Regions from separate parts of the Paraburkholderia sp. GAS41 genome, predicted to be linked through region 2. Evidence: riboswitches for the same ligand, from Rfam matches in the RefSeq annotation. Region 2 holds a riboswitch; the other holds the start of a gene.
What was found. A riboswitch is a leader RNA that binds a small molecule or an ion and turns the genes downstream of it on or off. The one in region 2 is predicted to bind thiamine pyrophosphate.
Positions count from the first base shown of each region.

Region 1: linked by a shared signal. The riboswitch ahead of thiC (phosphomethylpyrimidine synthase ThiC) and the one ahead of P3T43_RS24655 (FAD-dependent oxidoreductase) in region 2 are both predicted to bind thiamine pyrophosphate.

Region 1 is NZ_JBNDMK010000018.1:87,226-94,846, forward strand. Features, by position in the region: gene P3T43_RS23155 (DUF1223 domain-containing protein) at 1-311, opposite strand, end outside; gene P3T43_RS23160 (GreA/GreB family elongation factor) at 902-1,312, shown strand; TPP riboswitch at 1,492-1,610, shown strand; gene thiC (phosphomethylpyrimidine synthase ThiC) at 1,703-3,634, shown strand; gene P3T43_RS23170 (hypothetical protein) at 3,828-4,370, shown strand; gene P3T43_RS23175 (L-lactate permease) at 4,820-6,421, shown strand; gene P3T43_RS23180 (DMT family transporter) at 6,678-7,613, shown strand.
Region 2 is NZ_JBNDMK010000020.1:78,415-86,035, reverse strand. Features, by position in the region: gene P3T43_RS24670 (glutamate synthase subunit beta) at 1-277, shown strand, start outside; gene thpR (RNA 2',3'-cyclic phosphodiesterase) at 553-1,122, shown strand; gene P3T43_RS24660 (ABC transporter ATP-binding protein/permease) at 1,239-2,990, opposite strand; TPP riboswitch at 3,339-3,450, shown strand; gene P3T43_RS24655 (FAD-dependent oxidoreductase) at 3,666-4,814, shown strand; gene thiS (sulfur carrier protein ThiS) at 4,887-5,084, shown strand; gene P3T43_RS24645 (thiazole synthase) at 5,148-5,963, shown strand; gene thiE (thiamine phosphate synthase) at 5,960-7,072, shown strand; gene P3T43_RS24635 (ABC transporter ATP-binding protein) at 7,171-7,621, shown strand, end outside.

The DNA of each region.
Region 1 (7,621 bases), on a different contig from region 2:
TCCGTGAAGCGATGCTGGGAGAAGCGGTCCGTCCAGCCGGGGCTGTTCCAGTAGTCCACATGCAGGGCGAGCGGCACGATGCCTTGCGCCGCGCCGCTATCCTTCCATTGGCCGAGCCAATGATCCGCCGGCGGGCAGCTATTGCAGCCCTCGCTGCTGTACAACTCCACCAGCGCGACACGGTGCGCCGGACTGTGCGCCGTACACATCGAACCGGCGGCTTGAGCGACACCGCTGGTCGCGAGCGCGGCGAGCAGCGCGACGGCACGCACGAACGGCGAAGAGCCAAAGCGACGGCTCACTGAAGTCATGCGCGAAGGCAACAGCGAATGTACGCGCGGAGGCACAAGGAAACGCACGAGGGAATGCATGGCAGGCTCCATCAGGAAATCTGCACGTTTGTCGGCGCGCGTCGGCCGTTATGACAGCAAATCTGAAAATTTCTTGTGAGACCGAGAAAGGACCCCGCAAGCGCCCACAGCATCGGCGTTTCGCGAGCGCCGCTGACTGCTGCGGCAAAACGTGTCAGCCGGAACCCAAAAGGGCCGAATCGCCAGCGTGCTACCATCGACCTACCGTGTGCCGCCTCGTTCGGCACCTTGTCCCAAACACCGCTTCTCAAACACCTTTTCACCCAATCCGCCGGCTCCCCATGCGCACTCCGTTCAACCGTGTCCTGTCCCGTCTGCGTCTGCGCAGGGCGGCTGGCTGCGCGCGCGCCGGAGACTTGCGCCACGCCTCCCGTCAACGAACGCTGCCGCTTTCCGCGGCCCGGCGTCTGACCTGAACGCACCTCCTGACCGGAGCCGCGTGGGTCGGGCTCCGGGCCGATCCCGTACGCATGCCGTTCGCGCGCTTTCGCCGCGCGGCCCTCTTACACCGATCGAATGGAAGTCCCGTCATGAAGACGACCCAAACCTGCTATCTCACCGAACTCGACGTCGCCCGTCTGGAAAAACACGCCGCCATGCCCGGTGCCAACGCGCGGCTGCAAGACATGCTCGATGCGCTGTTGCTGCGCGCCGTCATCGTGGATGCGCACGACATCCCCGCTAACGTCGTCACGATGAACTCGCGCGCCACGCTCGCCGATCAGGCCAGCGGCGAACAGATGACCTGGACTGTGGTGTACCCTTCGAACGCCGATTTCGGCAGTGGCCGGTTGAACGTGTTTTCGCCGGCGGGCCTCGCCCTGCTAGGCGCAAAACGCGGCGCAACGATCCGCTTCACGCCGCCCAGCGGCGCGCAACAGAGGCTCAAGATCGAGCAAATCCTGTTTCAACCCGAAGCCGCCGACGATTTCACGCTGTAGGTCTACCTTTCAAAAGCCGCCGACGATTTCATGCTGTAGGCGCACCTTTCATCTTGCGACGCGCCCCGCCGCGCAGCCCAAACGAGACAAGCGTCCACGGCTGTAAGGCGTCCCCGGATCGGCCGGCGGCAATTTCGAGAGCGGTTGCCAAGCACCGCACAGCCGGTGTATCGTGTGCGCTGCTAACGCGGGGGTCCTGCGTCGCACAGGGGTTGGAGGTCTGTGCTGCGTGGGTGAGAAATACCCTTTGAACCTGATCTGGATAATGCCAGCGCAGGGAAGCGTACGGAATTCGCATCGCAGCACCGCCTCATCTTCCGGCGAATTCCCACAACTTCCGTCTCGTCTCCTGCTTAGCGGCCCCCCATATTGTTTTGCATGGAGATCCGCATGAACGCCAATCCGAAGTTCCTTTCCGCCGACGCTCACGTCGATGCGGCCGCTGTTGCCCCGCTGCCGAACTCCCGCAAGATCTACGTCACCGGCTCGCGCCCCGATATCCGCGTGCCGATGCGCGAAATCACCCAGTCGGATACGCCCGACAGCTTCGGCGGCGAAAAGAATCCGCCCGTGTTTGTCTACGATACGTCGGGCCCGTACTCCGATCCGGACGCCACCATCGACATCCGCGCCGGTCTGCCGGCGCTGCGTCAGCGCTGGATCGAAGAGCGCGGCGACACCGAAGCGCTGAGCGGACTGACGAGCGACTACGGTCGCGAGCGCGCCGCCGATCCCGCCACCACCGAATTACGCTTCCAGGGCCTGCACCGTACGCCGCGCCGCGCCAAAGCGGGCGCCAACGTCTCGCAGATGCACTACGCGAGGAAAGGCATCGTGACGCCGGAGATGGAATACATCGCGATCCGCGAAAACCAGCAGCGCGCCGCGTATCTGGAAACGCTGAAGACGAGCGGCCCGAACGGCGAAAAGCTCGCTGCCATGATGGGCCGCCAGCATCCGGGCCAGGCGTTCGGCGCGAGCGCCTTCGGTCCGAACGGCCTCACGGAAATCACCGCTGAATTCGTGCGCGACGAAGTGGCGCGCGGCCGCGCCATCATCCCGAACAACATCAATCACCCGGAAAGCGAACCGATGATCATCGGCCGCAACTTCCTCGTGAAGGTGAATGCGAATATCGGCAACTCGGCGGTGACCTCGTCGATCGGCGAAGAAGTCGACAAGATGACGTGGGCGATCCGCTGGGGCGGCGACACGGTGATGGATCTCTCCACCGGCAAGCACATTCACGAAACCCGCGAATGGATCATCCGCAATTCGCCGGTGCCGATCGGCACGGTGCCGATTTATCAGGCACTCGAAAAGGTCAACGGCAAGGCCGAAGACCTGACATGGGAAATCTTTCGCGACACGCTGATCGAACAGGCCGAGCAAGGCGTCGACTACTTCACGATCCATGCCGGCGTGCGCCTGCAATACGTGCCGCTGACGGCCAAACGCATGACGGGTATCGTCTCGCGCGGCGGCTCGATCATGGCGAAGTGGTGTCTCGCGCACCACAAGGAAAGCTTCCTGTACGAGCACTTCGAAGACATCTGCGAAATCATGAAGGCCTACGACGTGGCGTTTTCGCTCGGCGACGGCCTGCGCCCTGGCTCGATCTACGACGCCAACGACGAGGCGCAACTCGGCGAACTGAAGACGCTCGGCGAGCTGACGCAGATTGCGTGGAAGCATGACGTGCAGACAATGATCGAAGGTCCGGGTCACGTGCCGATGCAGCTCATCAAGGAAAACATGGACCTGCAACTGGAATGGTGCGACGAAGCGCCGTTCTACACGCTGGGACCGCTGACCACCGACATCGCGCCGGGCTACGACCACATCACCTCGGGGATCGGCGCGGCAATGATCGGCTGGTTCGGCACCGCCATGCTCTGCTACGTGACGCCGAAGGAACACCTGGGTCTGCCGAACAAGGACGACGTCAAGACCGGCATCATCACCTACAAGCTGGCCGCGCACGCGGCGGATCTCGCGAAGGGCCATCCAGGGGCGCAGGTGCGTGACAATGCGCTCTCGAAGGCGCGCTTCGAGTTCCGTTGGGAAGACCAGTTCAACCTCGGTCTCGACCCGGACAAGGCACGTGAATTCCACGACGAAACGCTGCCGAAGGACTCGGCCAAAGTCGCGCACTTCTGTTCGATGTGCGGGCCGCACTTCTGCTCGATGAAAATCACTCAGGACGTGCGGGAGTTCGCGGCACAGCAAGGCGTGACCGACGACGAAGCCCTGAAGAAAGGCATGGAAGTGAAGTCGATCGAGTTCATGAAAAAGGGCGCTGAGATTTATCAGCGGCAGTAAGGCCCGAGGCTGGCGCAGGGTGAACGCGCCGCCGCGCTTGCCGCGGCGCGTCATCCTCGGCCAGTCACTGAAATAAGCGGTAACGACTTTGCAACCTGATGCGGGGCCGCACGGCGTAAGCTAAGAGAATGGTGCCGTGTTGCACATCGTCAACGTCGACCGTGGCGGCATCCAGACGCATCAGGAGCGTGCCATGAGTCCCCTTTCGGCTACCACCCGCCTCGCCGCCGCGGCTGCGGTGCTTGCCCTGGCAGGCTGTTACTACCCGTACGGCTACTATCCGTACGGCGCGAACGGCTACTACACCACCGCACCCGGCTACGCCGCGCAGACTGCGGTGCCGGTCAGCGCCAGCGGCGAGCCGCTGCCGGCCCTGAACGATCACGCCTCTATTCCGGCGCCTCCGCCGCCGTCGGTCACCGCCTCGGGGTCGTACACGGTGCCGTCCGCTTCCTACGCGCCGACCCAGCAGCAACAGGTTTATGCGCCCGCTGCGACGTCTGGTTATGCGGCCTATCCCGCTCCTGCTCCGGCTTATTACCCTTATCCGGCTTACCCTGCTTATCCCGCCTACTATGGCTACGGCTACGGTTATGGCTATCCGTATTACGGACCGTCCGTCTCGATCGGCTTTGCCGGCTTCTGGGGCGGCGGTTGCTGCTGGGGTGGCGGTTGGCACGGCGGCGGCTGGCACGGCGGTGGCGGTTGGCACGGTGGTGGCGGTCATTGGCATTGAGGGTTGCGCGTAGCGACGCGCCGTGAGCGCCATGAAGCGCCACGGCTGCCGCGATGCTATTTGACTGCGCCCCCGATCGTGGGGCCCAACCTCTGTCTCACAGCCCCCGCTTCATAGCCCTTGCCTCACAGCCTTCGTCTCACAGCCTCCTTCTCGCCGCTCCAGTCCACCGAATCTGACCGTTTCGCCAACCCGGCGACATTTTCCCGTCACTTCCCCGCCACCCGTCAGCCATCCGTCCGGCTGACGGTCACCTCTCCCGTAGTTTCCCGTCTTGACTGCGCCAACGCGGGCTTTATGCTGGGATCGCTATGTGCACTACCTATTTAAATACGCGATTCCGGTGCTGTTTCCACGCGCAGCCGTACCGTCATTCGTCCTGCTCCATCCGACGCGTCACGTAGCACGCAGTCCGTCGCGCCGATTCGAATAACAAAGAAGGAGACGTGATGTTTCATCAACTGTTGACTCCCATCGGCAATTCGCTCTTGCCGTCGTTTCTGGTTGCCGCGCTGCCGATTCTGGTCGTGCTGGTGTTACTCGGCTGGGCCCGGCGGCCCGCCTGGCAGGCCTCGCTCGCCGGACTGGTCGTCGGGCTGCTGGTGGCGATTTTCGGCTGGCAGTTTCCGGTCGGGCTCGCCATCAACACCGTGGTCGCCGGCGCCGTGTTCGCGCTCTGGCCGATCATGTGGATCGTCGTCACCGCGATCCTGCTGTATAACATCGCGCAACGCTCGGGCCGCTTCGAAGCGTTTCGCATGTGGATGATCGACAACCTGCCGAACGACCGCCGCATCGTGCTCGTCGTGGTCGGCTTCTCGTTCGGCGCGCTGCTCGAAGGTATCTCCGGGTTCGGCACGCCGGTCGCCATCACCAGTTCGCTGCTGATCCTGCTCGGCTTCCCGACGCTCGAAGCCCTGACCTTCACGCTGATCTTCGATACCGCACCGGTCGCCTTCGGCGCGCTCGGCGTGCCGGTCACCGTGCTGGCGGCGGTCACGCATCTGCCGGCCGACAGTCTCGCGCAGATGATCGGCCGCCAGTTGCCGTTCTTCGCCTTGCTGCTGCCGTTTTACGTGATCACCGTGTATGCGGGCTTTCGCAACATGCTGCGCATCTGGCCGGTGCTGCTGGTCGCCGGCGGCAGCTTCGCCGCCACCCAGTTCGTCGCCTCGAACTACCTGAACTACAGCCTGACCGACGTGCTCTCCTCGCTGGTCTCGCTGATCGTGACGGTGGCCTTCCTGAAGGTCTGGAAGCCCGCCGTGGATCCGAAGTTCGCCGTCAACATCGACCGCATCGCCGAAACCCGCAACCGCAAGATCAGCGGCGCGCAGGGCTGGTACCCGTGGATCATCGTCTCCGTGGTCGTGATCGTCTGGACGATCGCCAAGGTGTTCACGATCGGCGATATCAAGGTGGCGTGGCCGGGTCTCAACAAGGCCGTCTTCATCACCCTGTATCACACGCCTTACGCGGCCATCTGGGACTTCCAGCCGCTCGCCACCGGCACGGCCATCCTCGTGGCGGCAATCATCACAGCGTTGCTGGTGCGCCTGTCGCTGGCTGAATTCGGCCGCGCCATCGTCGATACCTGGGTACAGACGCGCATCGCCATTCTGACGGTGGCAACCATCGTCGGGCTCGCTTATCTGATGAACTACTCGGGGCTCACCTACACGCTCGGTCTCGGCGTGGCGTCCGTAGGCGCGTTCTTCCCGCTGGTGTCGGCCTTCCTTGGTTGGGTCGCCGTATTCCTGTCGGGCAGCGATACCTCCGGCAACGCCCTCTTCGGCAACCTGCAGGTGGTGGCCGCCAACCAGCTCAACCTGAACCCGATCCTGATGGCGGCGACCAATTCGTCGGGCGGCGTGATGGGCAAGATGATCTCGCCGCAGAACATCTCGACCGGCGTCGCCACCACCGAACTCAAAGGCAAGGAAGGGGTGGTGTTCGCCAAGACGTTCAAACATTCGCTGATCCTGACCGTCGTACTGGGGATCATCGTGTGGCTGCAGCAGAACTACCTGCAATGGATGATTCCGCATTGAGCCTCCGCTCGCCGTCATGAAAGAGGCACGCCCACGGGCGTGCTTTTTTTCACCTTCGCTTTCGTTCTGTCAATTTCTCTCACATAGCGATGACTATTGCTCGTTTTACCTGCGGGACGGTTAAGCCTACGATTCACAAGGCTGGACAGCCTGCGGCCGGAGATTCTTGCTGTTTCATTCGAACCTGAAATATTCACAGATTCCCGCTGCTAATATTTGTTTCTGTATCGACTCAATCGCGTTTGACGAGCCTCTCATGAATTCCAGAAGCCTCTCCCAGCTTGTGCTGCTCGCTGCCCTATGGGGTGCGTCGTTCCTGTTCATCCGGATCGGCGTCGCCGACTTTGGCGTCGCGCCGCTGATGGCGCTGCGGGTCGGGATCGGCGCGCTGTTTCTCGTGATCGTGCTGTTCGCGAGACGCCCGGCGCGCCAGTCGCTCACGATCTTGCGCAGCCGTGCGCTGCCGCTGCTCGTGGTTGGCGTGCTGAATTCGGCGGCGCCATTTTGTCTGTTCGCGTACGCGGAGTTGACGCTGTCGGCGGGCGTCACCTCGGTGATCAACGCGAGCGCGCCGCTGTGGGGCGCGCTGGTGGCCTTCCTTTGGCTCAAGGACCGGCTGAGCGCGCTGCGCAGCGTGGGTCTCGTGATCGGTTTTCTCGGCGTATCGATGCTGGTGTGGGATCAGATCACCGCGTCACACGGCGGCAACGCGACGCCCATGACCGCTGCACTGGCCGCAGGCGCCGGACTCGGCGCGACACTGCTCTATGGCATCGCCGCCAACTATACGAAGCGTCACCTGACCGGCGTCGATGCGCTGACCGTCGCCACCGGCACCATGCTCGGCGCCACCGTCGTACTCGCCCCGCTGGCGGTGATCTACTGGCCGGACGCAGCCGTCTCGCCGGGCGCGTGGGGCGCGGTCATCGCGTTGGGCGTCGCCTGCACGGGCGTCGCGTACATGCTGTACTTCCATCTGATCGCGACCGTCGGTCCGGCTCGCGCCATCACCGTGACCTTCATCGTGCCGATCTTCGGCATCCTGTGGGGCGCGCTGTTTCTCGGCGAACGCGTGTCGCCGGGCATGCTTGAAGGCTGCGTGGTGATCCTCATCGGCACCGCCCTCGCGACCGGCGTGATCAAAAAGATCCCGTGGGTGAGGCCGCGCCGTCCTACCCGTGCCGATACCTGAAGCACAAA
Region 2 (7,621 bases):
ATTCGAAATGAAGGCCGACCTGGTGCTGCTGGCGATGGGCTTCACGCAACCGGTTTCGCCGGTGCTGGAAGCGTTCGGCGTCGACAAGGACAACCGCGGCAACGTGCGTGCCTCGACCGAAGGTGAGAAGGCGTACTACACGTCGGTGGACAAGGTGTTTACTGCGGGCGACATGCGCCGCGGCCAGTCGCTGGTCGTGTGGGCGATTCGCGAAGGGCGCCAGTGCGCGCGCTCCGTGGACGCGTACCTGATGGGGCAGTCAGAACTGCCGCGCTAAGTCTTCGGCGAGTATCGCGCCGCGTGGCGGAACTGCAACCGTTTGCAGGACGAGGTGGAGACGACAAGGCAGTACCCAAAGCCGGGCGCCCGTGAGGGCGACCCGGCTTTTTACTTGGCGGGCGAAGGCGATCGGGGGCGCGGATAATATTGCGTTGGGCGAGCTACGCGGTCAAATGCGGCGGTAGGGGCTGCACGTGCAAGCGAGAGTGCCGGGTACGGCGCCCGAAGTCATCTCACGAAAGCACACGTTTCAACCACGGATGGTGACAAACGATGCAATCAACGGATTTACCGGATTCAGCGGCGATCAAGGGATGGCAGCGCTGCTTCATCGCGTTGGCGCCCGATGTCGGGACACGTGATGCGCTCAGCGCTATTCAGGTGTCGGCAAACGCGCGGCGCGTGCCATACGAACAGTTGCATCTGACGGTGACGTTCATTGGCGCGCTGAGTGTCGAGCAGGGCGGCGCACTGGCCGAGGCCTTGAGCGAACATGGCATTCCGCTCACGCCCACACCGGTGATGCACGTCGAACATTGGCCGAGCGCCGCGCATCCGCGCCTGACGGTCGCGACACTGGCGATGACCGATGAGTTCGTGAAACTCGACTGGCGCGTGCGCTCGTTGATGATCGAACAAGGCTTGCCCGTCGACGCCCGGGCCTTCCGGCCGCATATCACGTTGGCACGCTTCGGCCGCGAGGCGGGGCCCGCCGGGCACCCGGCGGACACACCCGTGAATCTGCTGGCGCGCTTTGAGTCGCTGATTCTTTACTCGAGCACGCTGGCCCGGCACGGGGCGCGTTACCGGGCGTTGGCAAGCACGTCGTCGCCAGGCGGGTAGGCCGGAGCGTTACGCCGGGGAACGCCGCATCCGCGAGACTTCAGGTGTGCAAAGTTCTTGCGAGCGGCGTCTGCGCGTTACACGCATCGACGCCACACCGTCGCACGCCCTCGCGCTCATGCCGCGACCGGTTCGCCCGAGCGCTCGACATCGAGCGTTTCTTCGTGGAACGCCGCGAGCGATTCGCGGTGCGCCACGCTGACGATCGCGGCCTTGGGCAGACGCTCGGTGAACAGGTGATAGAGGCGCGCCTCGTTCGCGGCGTCGAGCGCGCTGGTGGCTTCGTCGAGGAACAGGTAGTCGGGCTTGTGCAGCAAGACCCGCGCGGCGGCGAGGCGTTGCTGTTCACCCGGCGACAGAACACGCGCCCAGTGGCCCGATTCGTCCAGGCGGTCCGCATAGTCTGCAAGGTGGCACACGCGCAGCGCTTCGCGGCATTCGTCCTCGGTGTAGGCGTCGGCGGAGGACGGGTAGCAGAGCGCGCCTTTCAAGGTGCCGATCGGCATGTAGCTCTGCTGCGGAATAAACATCATGCGCGCATTGACCGGCGCGTCGATCGCGCCGTCGCCGAACGGCCACAGCCCGGCCAGCGCGCGCATCAAGGTGCTCTTGCCCGAGCCGGACGGGCCGCGTACCAGCCAGCGCGAACCGGGCTGGATGGTGATGTCGCGGATCTGCGAGAGGGCCGTGCCGTTCGGCAAGCAGAGCGACAGGCGGTCGGTGGAGAGCTTGTCCTCGTCGACGTAGTGCAGATTGATGCCGCCATGCGCGGTGGCCGGCGAGGTGGTCTCTTTCAGATGCGAGGCGCGGATGACGCGATTGAATTCGCGCAGACGATTCACCGTAGCCCGCCAATCGACAAGGCTGCCGTAACTGTTGATGAACCAGGAGAACGAATCGCTCACGGTGCCGAACGAGTTCTGGATCTGCATCAGCACGCCGAATGTGAATGCTCCGGCAAAGTACCGCGGCGCGGCAACTGCGATCGGAAAGATAATCGCAATCTGGGCATAGAAGCTCAGTACGAAGCTCAGGCGCTTGGTGTACTTCATCACGCGCCACCAGTTATCGCGAATGCGCTGGAAGACATTTCCCGCGGTGGCCCGTTCGGTCGCTTCCCCATCGTAAAACGCGATCTGTTCAGCGTTTTCGCGCACCCGGATCAGGCCGAAACGGAAATCTGCCTCGACCTTCTGTTGCTGGTAGGTAATCGAAACGAGCGGGTGGCCGAGCTTGTAGATCATGTACGAGCCACCCAGCGCATAGAGCGCGGCGACCCACACCATGTAACCGGGAATGACGAGCGGCACGCCGCCGAGCGTCACGCTTAGCGAACCGGCCAGTCCCCAGAGGATGGTGACGAACGTAATGAGCGTAACGACCGTCGACAGAAGATCGAGTGTCAGCGTGAGCGTGCTGGTGGCAAATGACTGCAGGTCGTCGCTGATACGTTGGTCAGGGTTGTCGGCAAGGCGGTCGCGCTCGATCCGATAGAAGGCGGCGTCGCCGAGCCACTCTTCAAGGTACCGGTGCGTCAGCCACTGGCGCCAGCGGAAACCGAGCATCTGACGCAAGTACCGGCCATACACGAACAGGATAATCATCGCGAACACGATGACCGAGAAGACCACCATCAGGTGCGGGAAGTCGTGAACGTTCTTGGCCTGCAAAGCGTTATAGAAGTCGCCGTTCCAGGTGTTGAACTTCACACTTAACCACACGTTGGCGAGGTTGATCGCGATGATCGTAATCAGCAGTCCCCACGCGATCTTCCATTCTTCAGAGACCCAGTAGGGCTTGATCAGACTCCACGCCGAGACTTTGTCGTCGGGCTCTAGCGGGCGGGCAGAAGAAGTATTGGGTGTCATGACCATCCTGAAGTAATGCTGGCTCAACTTGGGCTGGCTCACCACGACCGGGCCCAGATGGCTCGGTGAATAGTGAGTCCGCGCCACGGCGAAATTGCGATTGCGGCTGGATCTTGCCGCCGGATACCCGTCGCCCGATTCTGGCGCGAACGGCTTAAGCGAAAATTAATCGCGTAAAACCCGGGCAAGCGACGACCGCGCGTGAGGTGCAAGACGCCGCACCCACGGCGGGGGCGTCCGATCGTTGCATTGTGCCAGAGCGTCGGGCGTGGCTGCAGCAATCGGCGGTCCTCGCGCCTGCGCTGCCCTCGGTTTGCGGCCGTCGCGCCTTTTATGGTCTAATGACTCTCGACGAAACAGGGGTGCTTTGCGCGCGGGCAACACGCCGCGGTGAGGCTGAGAGAGACCCTTCGCACCCGATCCGGGTAATACCGGCGCGGGAAGTTTCCGGAAGTCAGCGTTTCTTCCAGCTTCGCTTCCATTCTCCCGCCGGGCAGCGTCCTTCACACTGGGCGCGCCATTTGCCCGGCCGGCCTCGCCCGCCGGTTTCGTCCTTGGGTACGTGCGCCTGATGCCGTACGGAAAGGATACGATGACCGCTCATTCTTCAGTTTATTGCTTCGTTCGCCCCCTCGCGGCCTATGCCGCCGCTCTGTACGTGCCGGTAGTCTGGCGATGAAGCAGCTTGCTCAACCGGATTTCGCCGTGATCGGCGGTGGTCTGTGCGGCCGGCTGGTCGCATGGCGCCTGGCCGGTGCGGGACACCGCGTTGTGTTGTACGAGCGGGGCGACGCTGCCGGCTCGCAAGCCGCCGCGTGGGTGGCGGCGGCCATGCTCGCGCCGCTTGCCGAAGCGGCGAGCGCGGAATTGCTCATCACGCGCCTCGGCGCTGCCTCGCTCGACAGCTGGCCGAAGCTGCTGGCCGAGTTGCCCGAACCCGTGTTCTTTCAACGCAATGGCACGCTGGTGGTCTGGCATCACGCCGACCGCACGGAAGCGCCGCTGTTCGAACGCCGCGTGCGCTCGAACGCGCCTGCGGATCTGCTGGATGGCGGTTTTGTCACGCTGTCGGGCAACCAGGTCGGCGCCGCGGAACCGGCGCTGGCGGGCCGCTTCACGCAAGGCTGGCTGTTGCCGCATGAAGGCCAGCTCGACAATCGTCAGGTGCTCAGCGCTTTGGCTGCTGGGCTTGCGGAGCGTGGTGTCGAGACACACTGGAACACGCCGGTTTTCGATCACGCCATGCCGCCGGCGCGCGTGACCATCGATTGCCGCGGGCTCGGCGCCAAGACGGTATTGCCCACCTTGCGCGGCATCCGCGGTGAAGTGGCCCGCGTGCATGCGCCCGGGATCGGACTGACGCGGCCAGTGCGCCTGTTGCATCCGCGTTACCCGCTGTATATCGCGCCGAAGCAGGACGATCTCTACGTGATCGGCGCCACCGAAGTGGAAGGCGAGGACATGTCGCCCGTCAGCGTGCGCTCCGCGCTGGAATTGCTCAGCGCGGCGTTTTCGGTGCATCCGGGCTTTGGCGAGGCGCGCATACTCGAATTGAACTCGCAGTGCCGCCCGACCTTGCCGGACCACCGTCCGGCGCTGGTGTGGGATGGCGCGCAGACCTTGCGCGTGAACGGCCTGTACCGCCACGGCTACATGATCGTGCCGGAAGTCGCGGACGAGGCCGTCCGCTTCGCGACCGCGCTGCTCGAAGGCCGGGTCGGCGATGCCGATGCTTTTGCCGGCTGGCAGCGCAATGCCCGCTGGAGCGAGCTGTTTCAGCTTGCCCGGCTCGACCCACAGGATTGCTCGCAGGAGCCGGCATGAGCGTTGCGGCTGCTTGCGCAGCCGCCGCCGGGCTAGTTATTTGCGCTATCGATTGAACCGTATCTGAACACCATGGACATTCATATCAATCAGAAGCCGTTGTCGCTCCCGGATGGGGCGACCGTCGCCGACGCGCTCGCCGCCTTCGGCGCGCGCCCACCGTTCGCCGTTGCGTTGAACGGCGATTTCGTGGCCCGCACCCAGCACGCTGCACGCGCGCTGCAGGCGGGCGACAAGCTCGACATCGTGCAACCCGTCGCCGGCGGCTAGCTGAACGCCTGCGCGAACGCCTCGGCCAGACGGCCGTGCATCGCCAGAGACAAGGATTTTTAGATGACTTCTCCCACTCCCGCCGACGCGCTCACGCTGTACGGCGAAACCTTCGCAAGCCGTGTGCTGCTCGGCACCTCACGCTATCCGTCGCTGCAGTCGCTCTCGGATTCGATCGATGCCGCGAAGCCCGGCATGATTACCGTCGCCCTGCGCCGTCAGATGAACGAAGGCGGCGCCGAAGCCGGCTTCTTCGACCTGCTTAAGCGGCATGGCGTACCGCTCCTTCCGAACACAGCCGGCTGCCAGAGCGTCGGTGAAGCGGTCACGACCGCCCATATGGCGCGCGAAGTGTTCGAAACCGACTGGATCAAGCTGGAACTGATCGGCGACGACTACACGCTGCAACCCGATCCGGTCGGCCTGATCGAAGCGGCTGCGCGACTGGTGAAGGACGGCTTCAAGGTGCTGCCGTATTGCACCGAAGATCTGGTGATCGGCCGCCGTCTGCTCGACGCCGGCTGCGAGGCGCTGATGCCGTGGGGAGCGCCGATCGGCACCGGCAAGGGCGTCATCAATCCGTACGGCCTGCGGGTGCTGCGCGAGCGCTTGCCGGACGTGCCGCTGATCGTCGACGCGGGGCTCGGCGTGCCGTCGCATGCGGCGCAGGTGATGGAGTGGGGCTTCGACGGCGTGCTGCTGAACACGGCCGTCTCGCAGGCGACCCATCCTGACGCCATGGCCCGCGCCTTCGCGCTGGGCGTCGAAGCGGGGCGCGAGGCGTATCTGGCGGGGCCGATGGCCGAACGCGAAACCGCCCATGCGAGCACGCCGGTGGTCGGCATGCCGTTCTGGCATCAGGACGGGAGCGCAGCATGAACCTGACTTTCACGCCGACCTCACCGCTCGGCGGCCGCGAGTTGTTCTGGCCGCCCGCTGACGAACTGACCGAAGCCGCTGAGCGTATCCGCGCCCGGCTGGGCGTCTGGCCGCCTACCCACGCGCCGTGGCGTATTTGCCTCGCTGCGCCGGACGACGCGAACGGCGGCGATCTGATCGTCGTCGCCGATGCCCAGCAGCATGGCGAGCAGGTGGCGCGCTGGCAGGTGCAGGGCGCAGGCGTGATCGAAGCGGCTGCGGGCCGTGCGACGCTTCATCTCGGCGGCGAGCGCTATCCGCTGGAAGGGCATCTGGCCGAAGACTGGATTCCCGCGCTGGCGGCCTTTCTCGATTGCGGCTTCGCACCGCACGACGCGCTGGTGCTCGCGCTCGCCTGGCGCGACGGCGACGAAACCTCGTCCGACGACGCGTGGCCCACGGATCTGTCCCGTTTCCCGCGCGTGATGGGCTTGCCGGCGGCTCCGCAGCAGGCGTTCGCGCGCTGCCCGGAGCGCCTTGGACTGTATCCGGTGCTGCCGACGGCCGACTGGGTCGAGCGGGTGGTCGGGTTTGGGGTGAAGACGGTGCAGTTGCGTCGCAAGACGGCCGAGCCGGGCGAACTGGCGCAGGACATTGCCCGTTGCGTCGCAGCGGGCCGCGCGCACGATGCCCAGGTGTTCATCAACGATCACTGGCAACTTGCACTCGCTGCGGGTGCGTATGGCGTTCACCTCGGTCAGGAAGATCTGCACAAGGCCGACCTTGACGGGCTCGCCGCTGCGGGCCTGCGCCTCGGCCTTTCGACGCACGGCTACTACGAGATCCTCACCGCGCTGCACTTCCGGCCTAGCTATGTTGCGCTCGGCGCGGTGTTCGCGACCACCACCAAGGTGATGCCTACGGCACCTCAGGGACTCGCGCGGCTCGCCCGTTACGTGCGCCTGCTCGAGGGCGTCGTACCGCTGGTGGCGATCGGCGGAATCGACCAGCAGGTGCTGCCGCAAGTGCTGGCGACAGGCGTCGGTTGCGCGGCCGTTGTACGTGCCGTGACGGAGGCGGCCGATCCCGCTGCATCCGTCGCTGCGATGCAGCGCGGGTTTACGCCATAATCGCGTGGTCCCTGCCTATCGGGGACAGGGCGCGTCACGGCAGCTTCTGCATGATGGCCCTATAATCCGGCCTTCTGTGTAAAAGGATCGTCAGCTTCGTGCCTTCCTCCTCCGAGACCCTTCTCGAGCTTCGCGACGTCGACTTCGGTTATGGCGACCGGCTCGTCCTGTCGAACCTGAACCTGCGCTTCAAGCGCGGCCAGGTCGTTGCGGTCATGGGCGGCTCGGGGTGCGGCAAGACCACGGTACTGCGGCTGATCGGCGGCCTCGTGCGCGCCCAGCGCGGGCAGATCCTGTTCCAGCAGCAGGACATCGGCGCACAGACGCGCGACGGCCTGTACGCGCTGCGTCGCAAGATGGGCATGCTGTTCCAGTTCGGCGCGCTGTTTACGGATATGTCGGTGTTCGAAAACGTGGCGTTCACGTTGCGCGAACACACCGATCTGCCCGAAGAACTGATCCGCGACCTCGTGTTGATGAAGCTCAACGCGGTGGGGCTGCGCGGCGCGCGCGATCTCTCCCCGGCGGAGATTTCCGGCGGCATGGCGC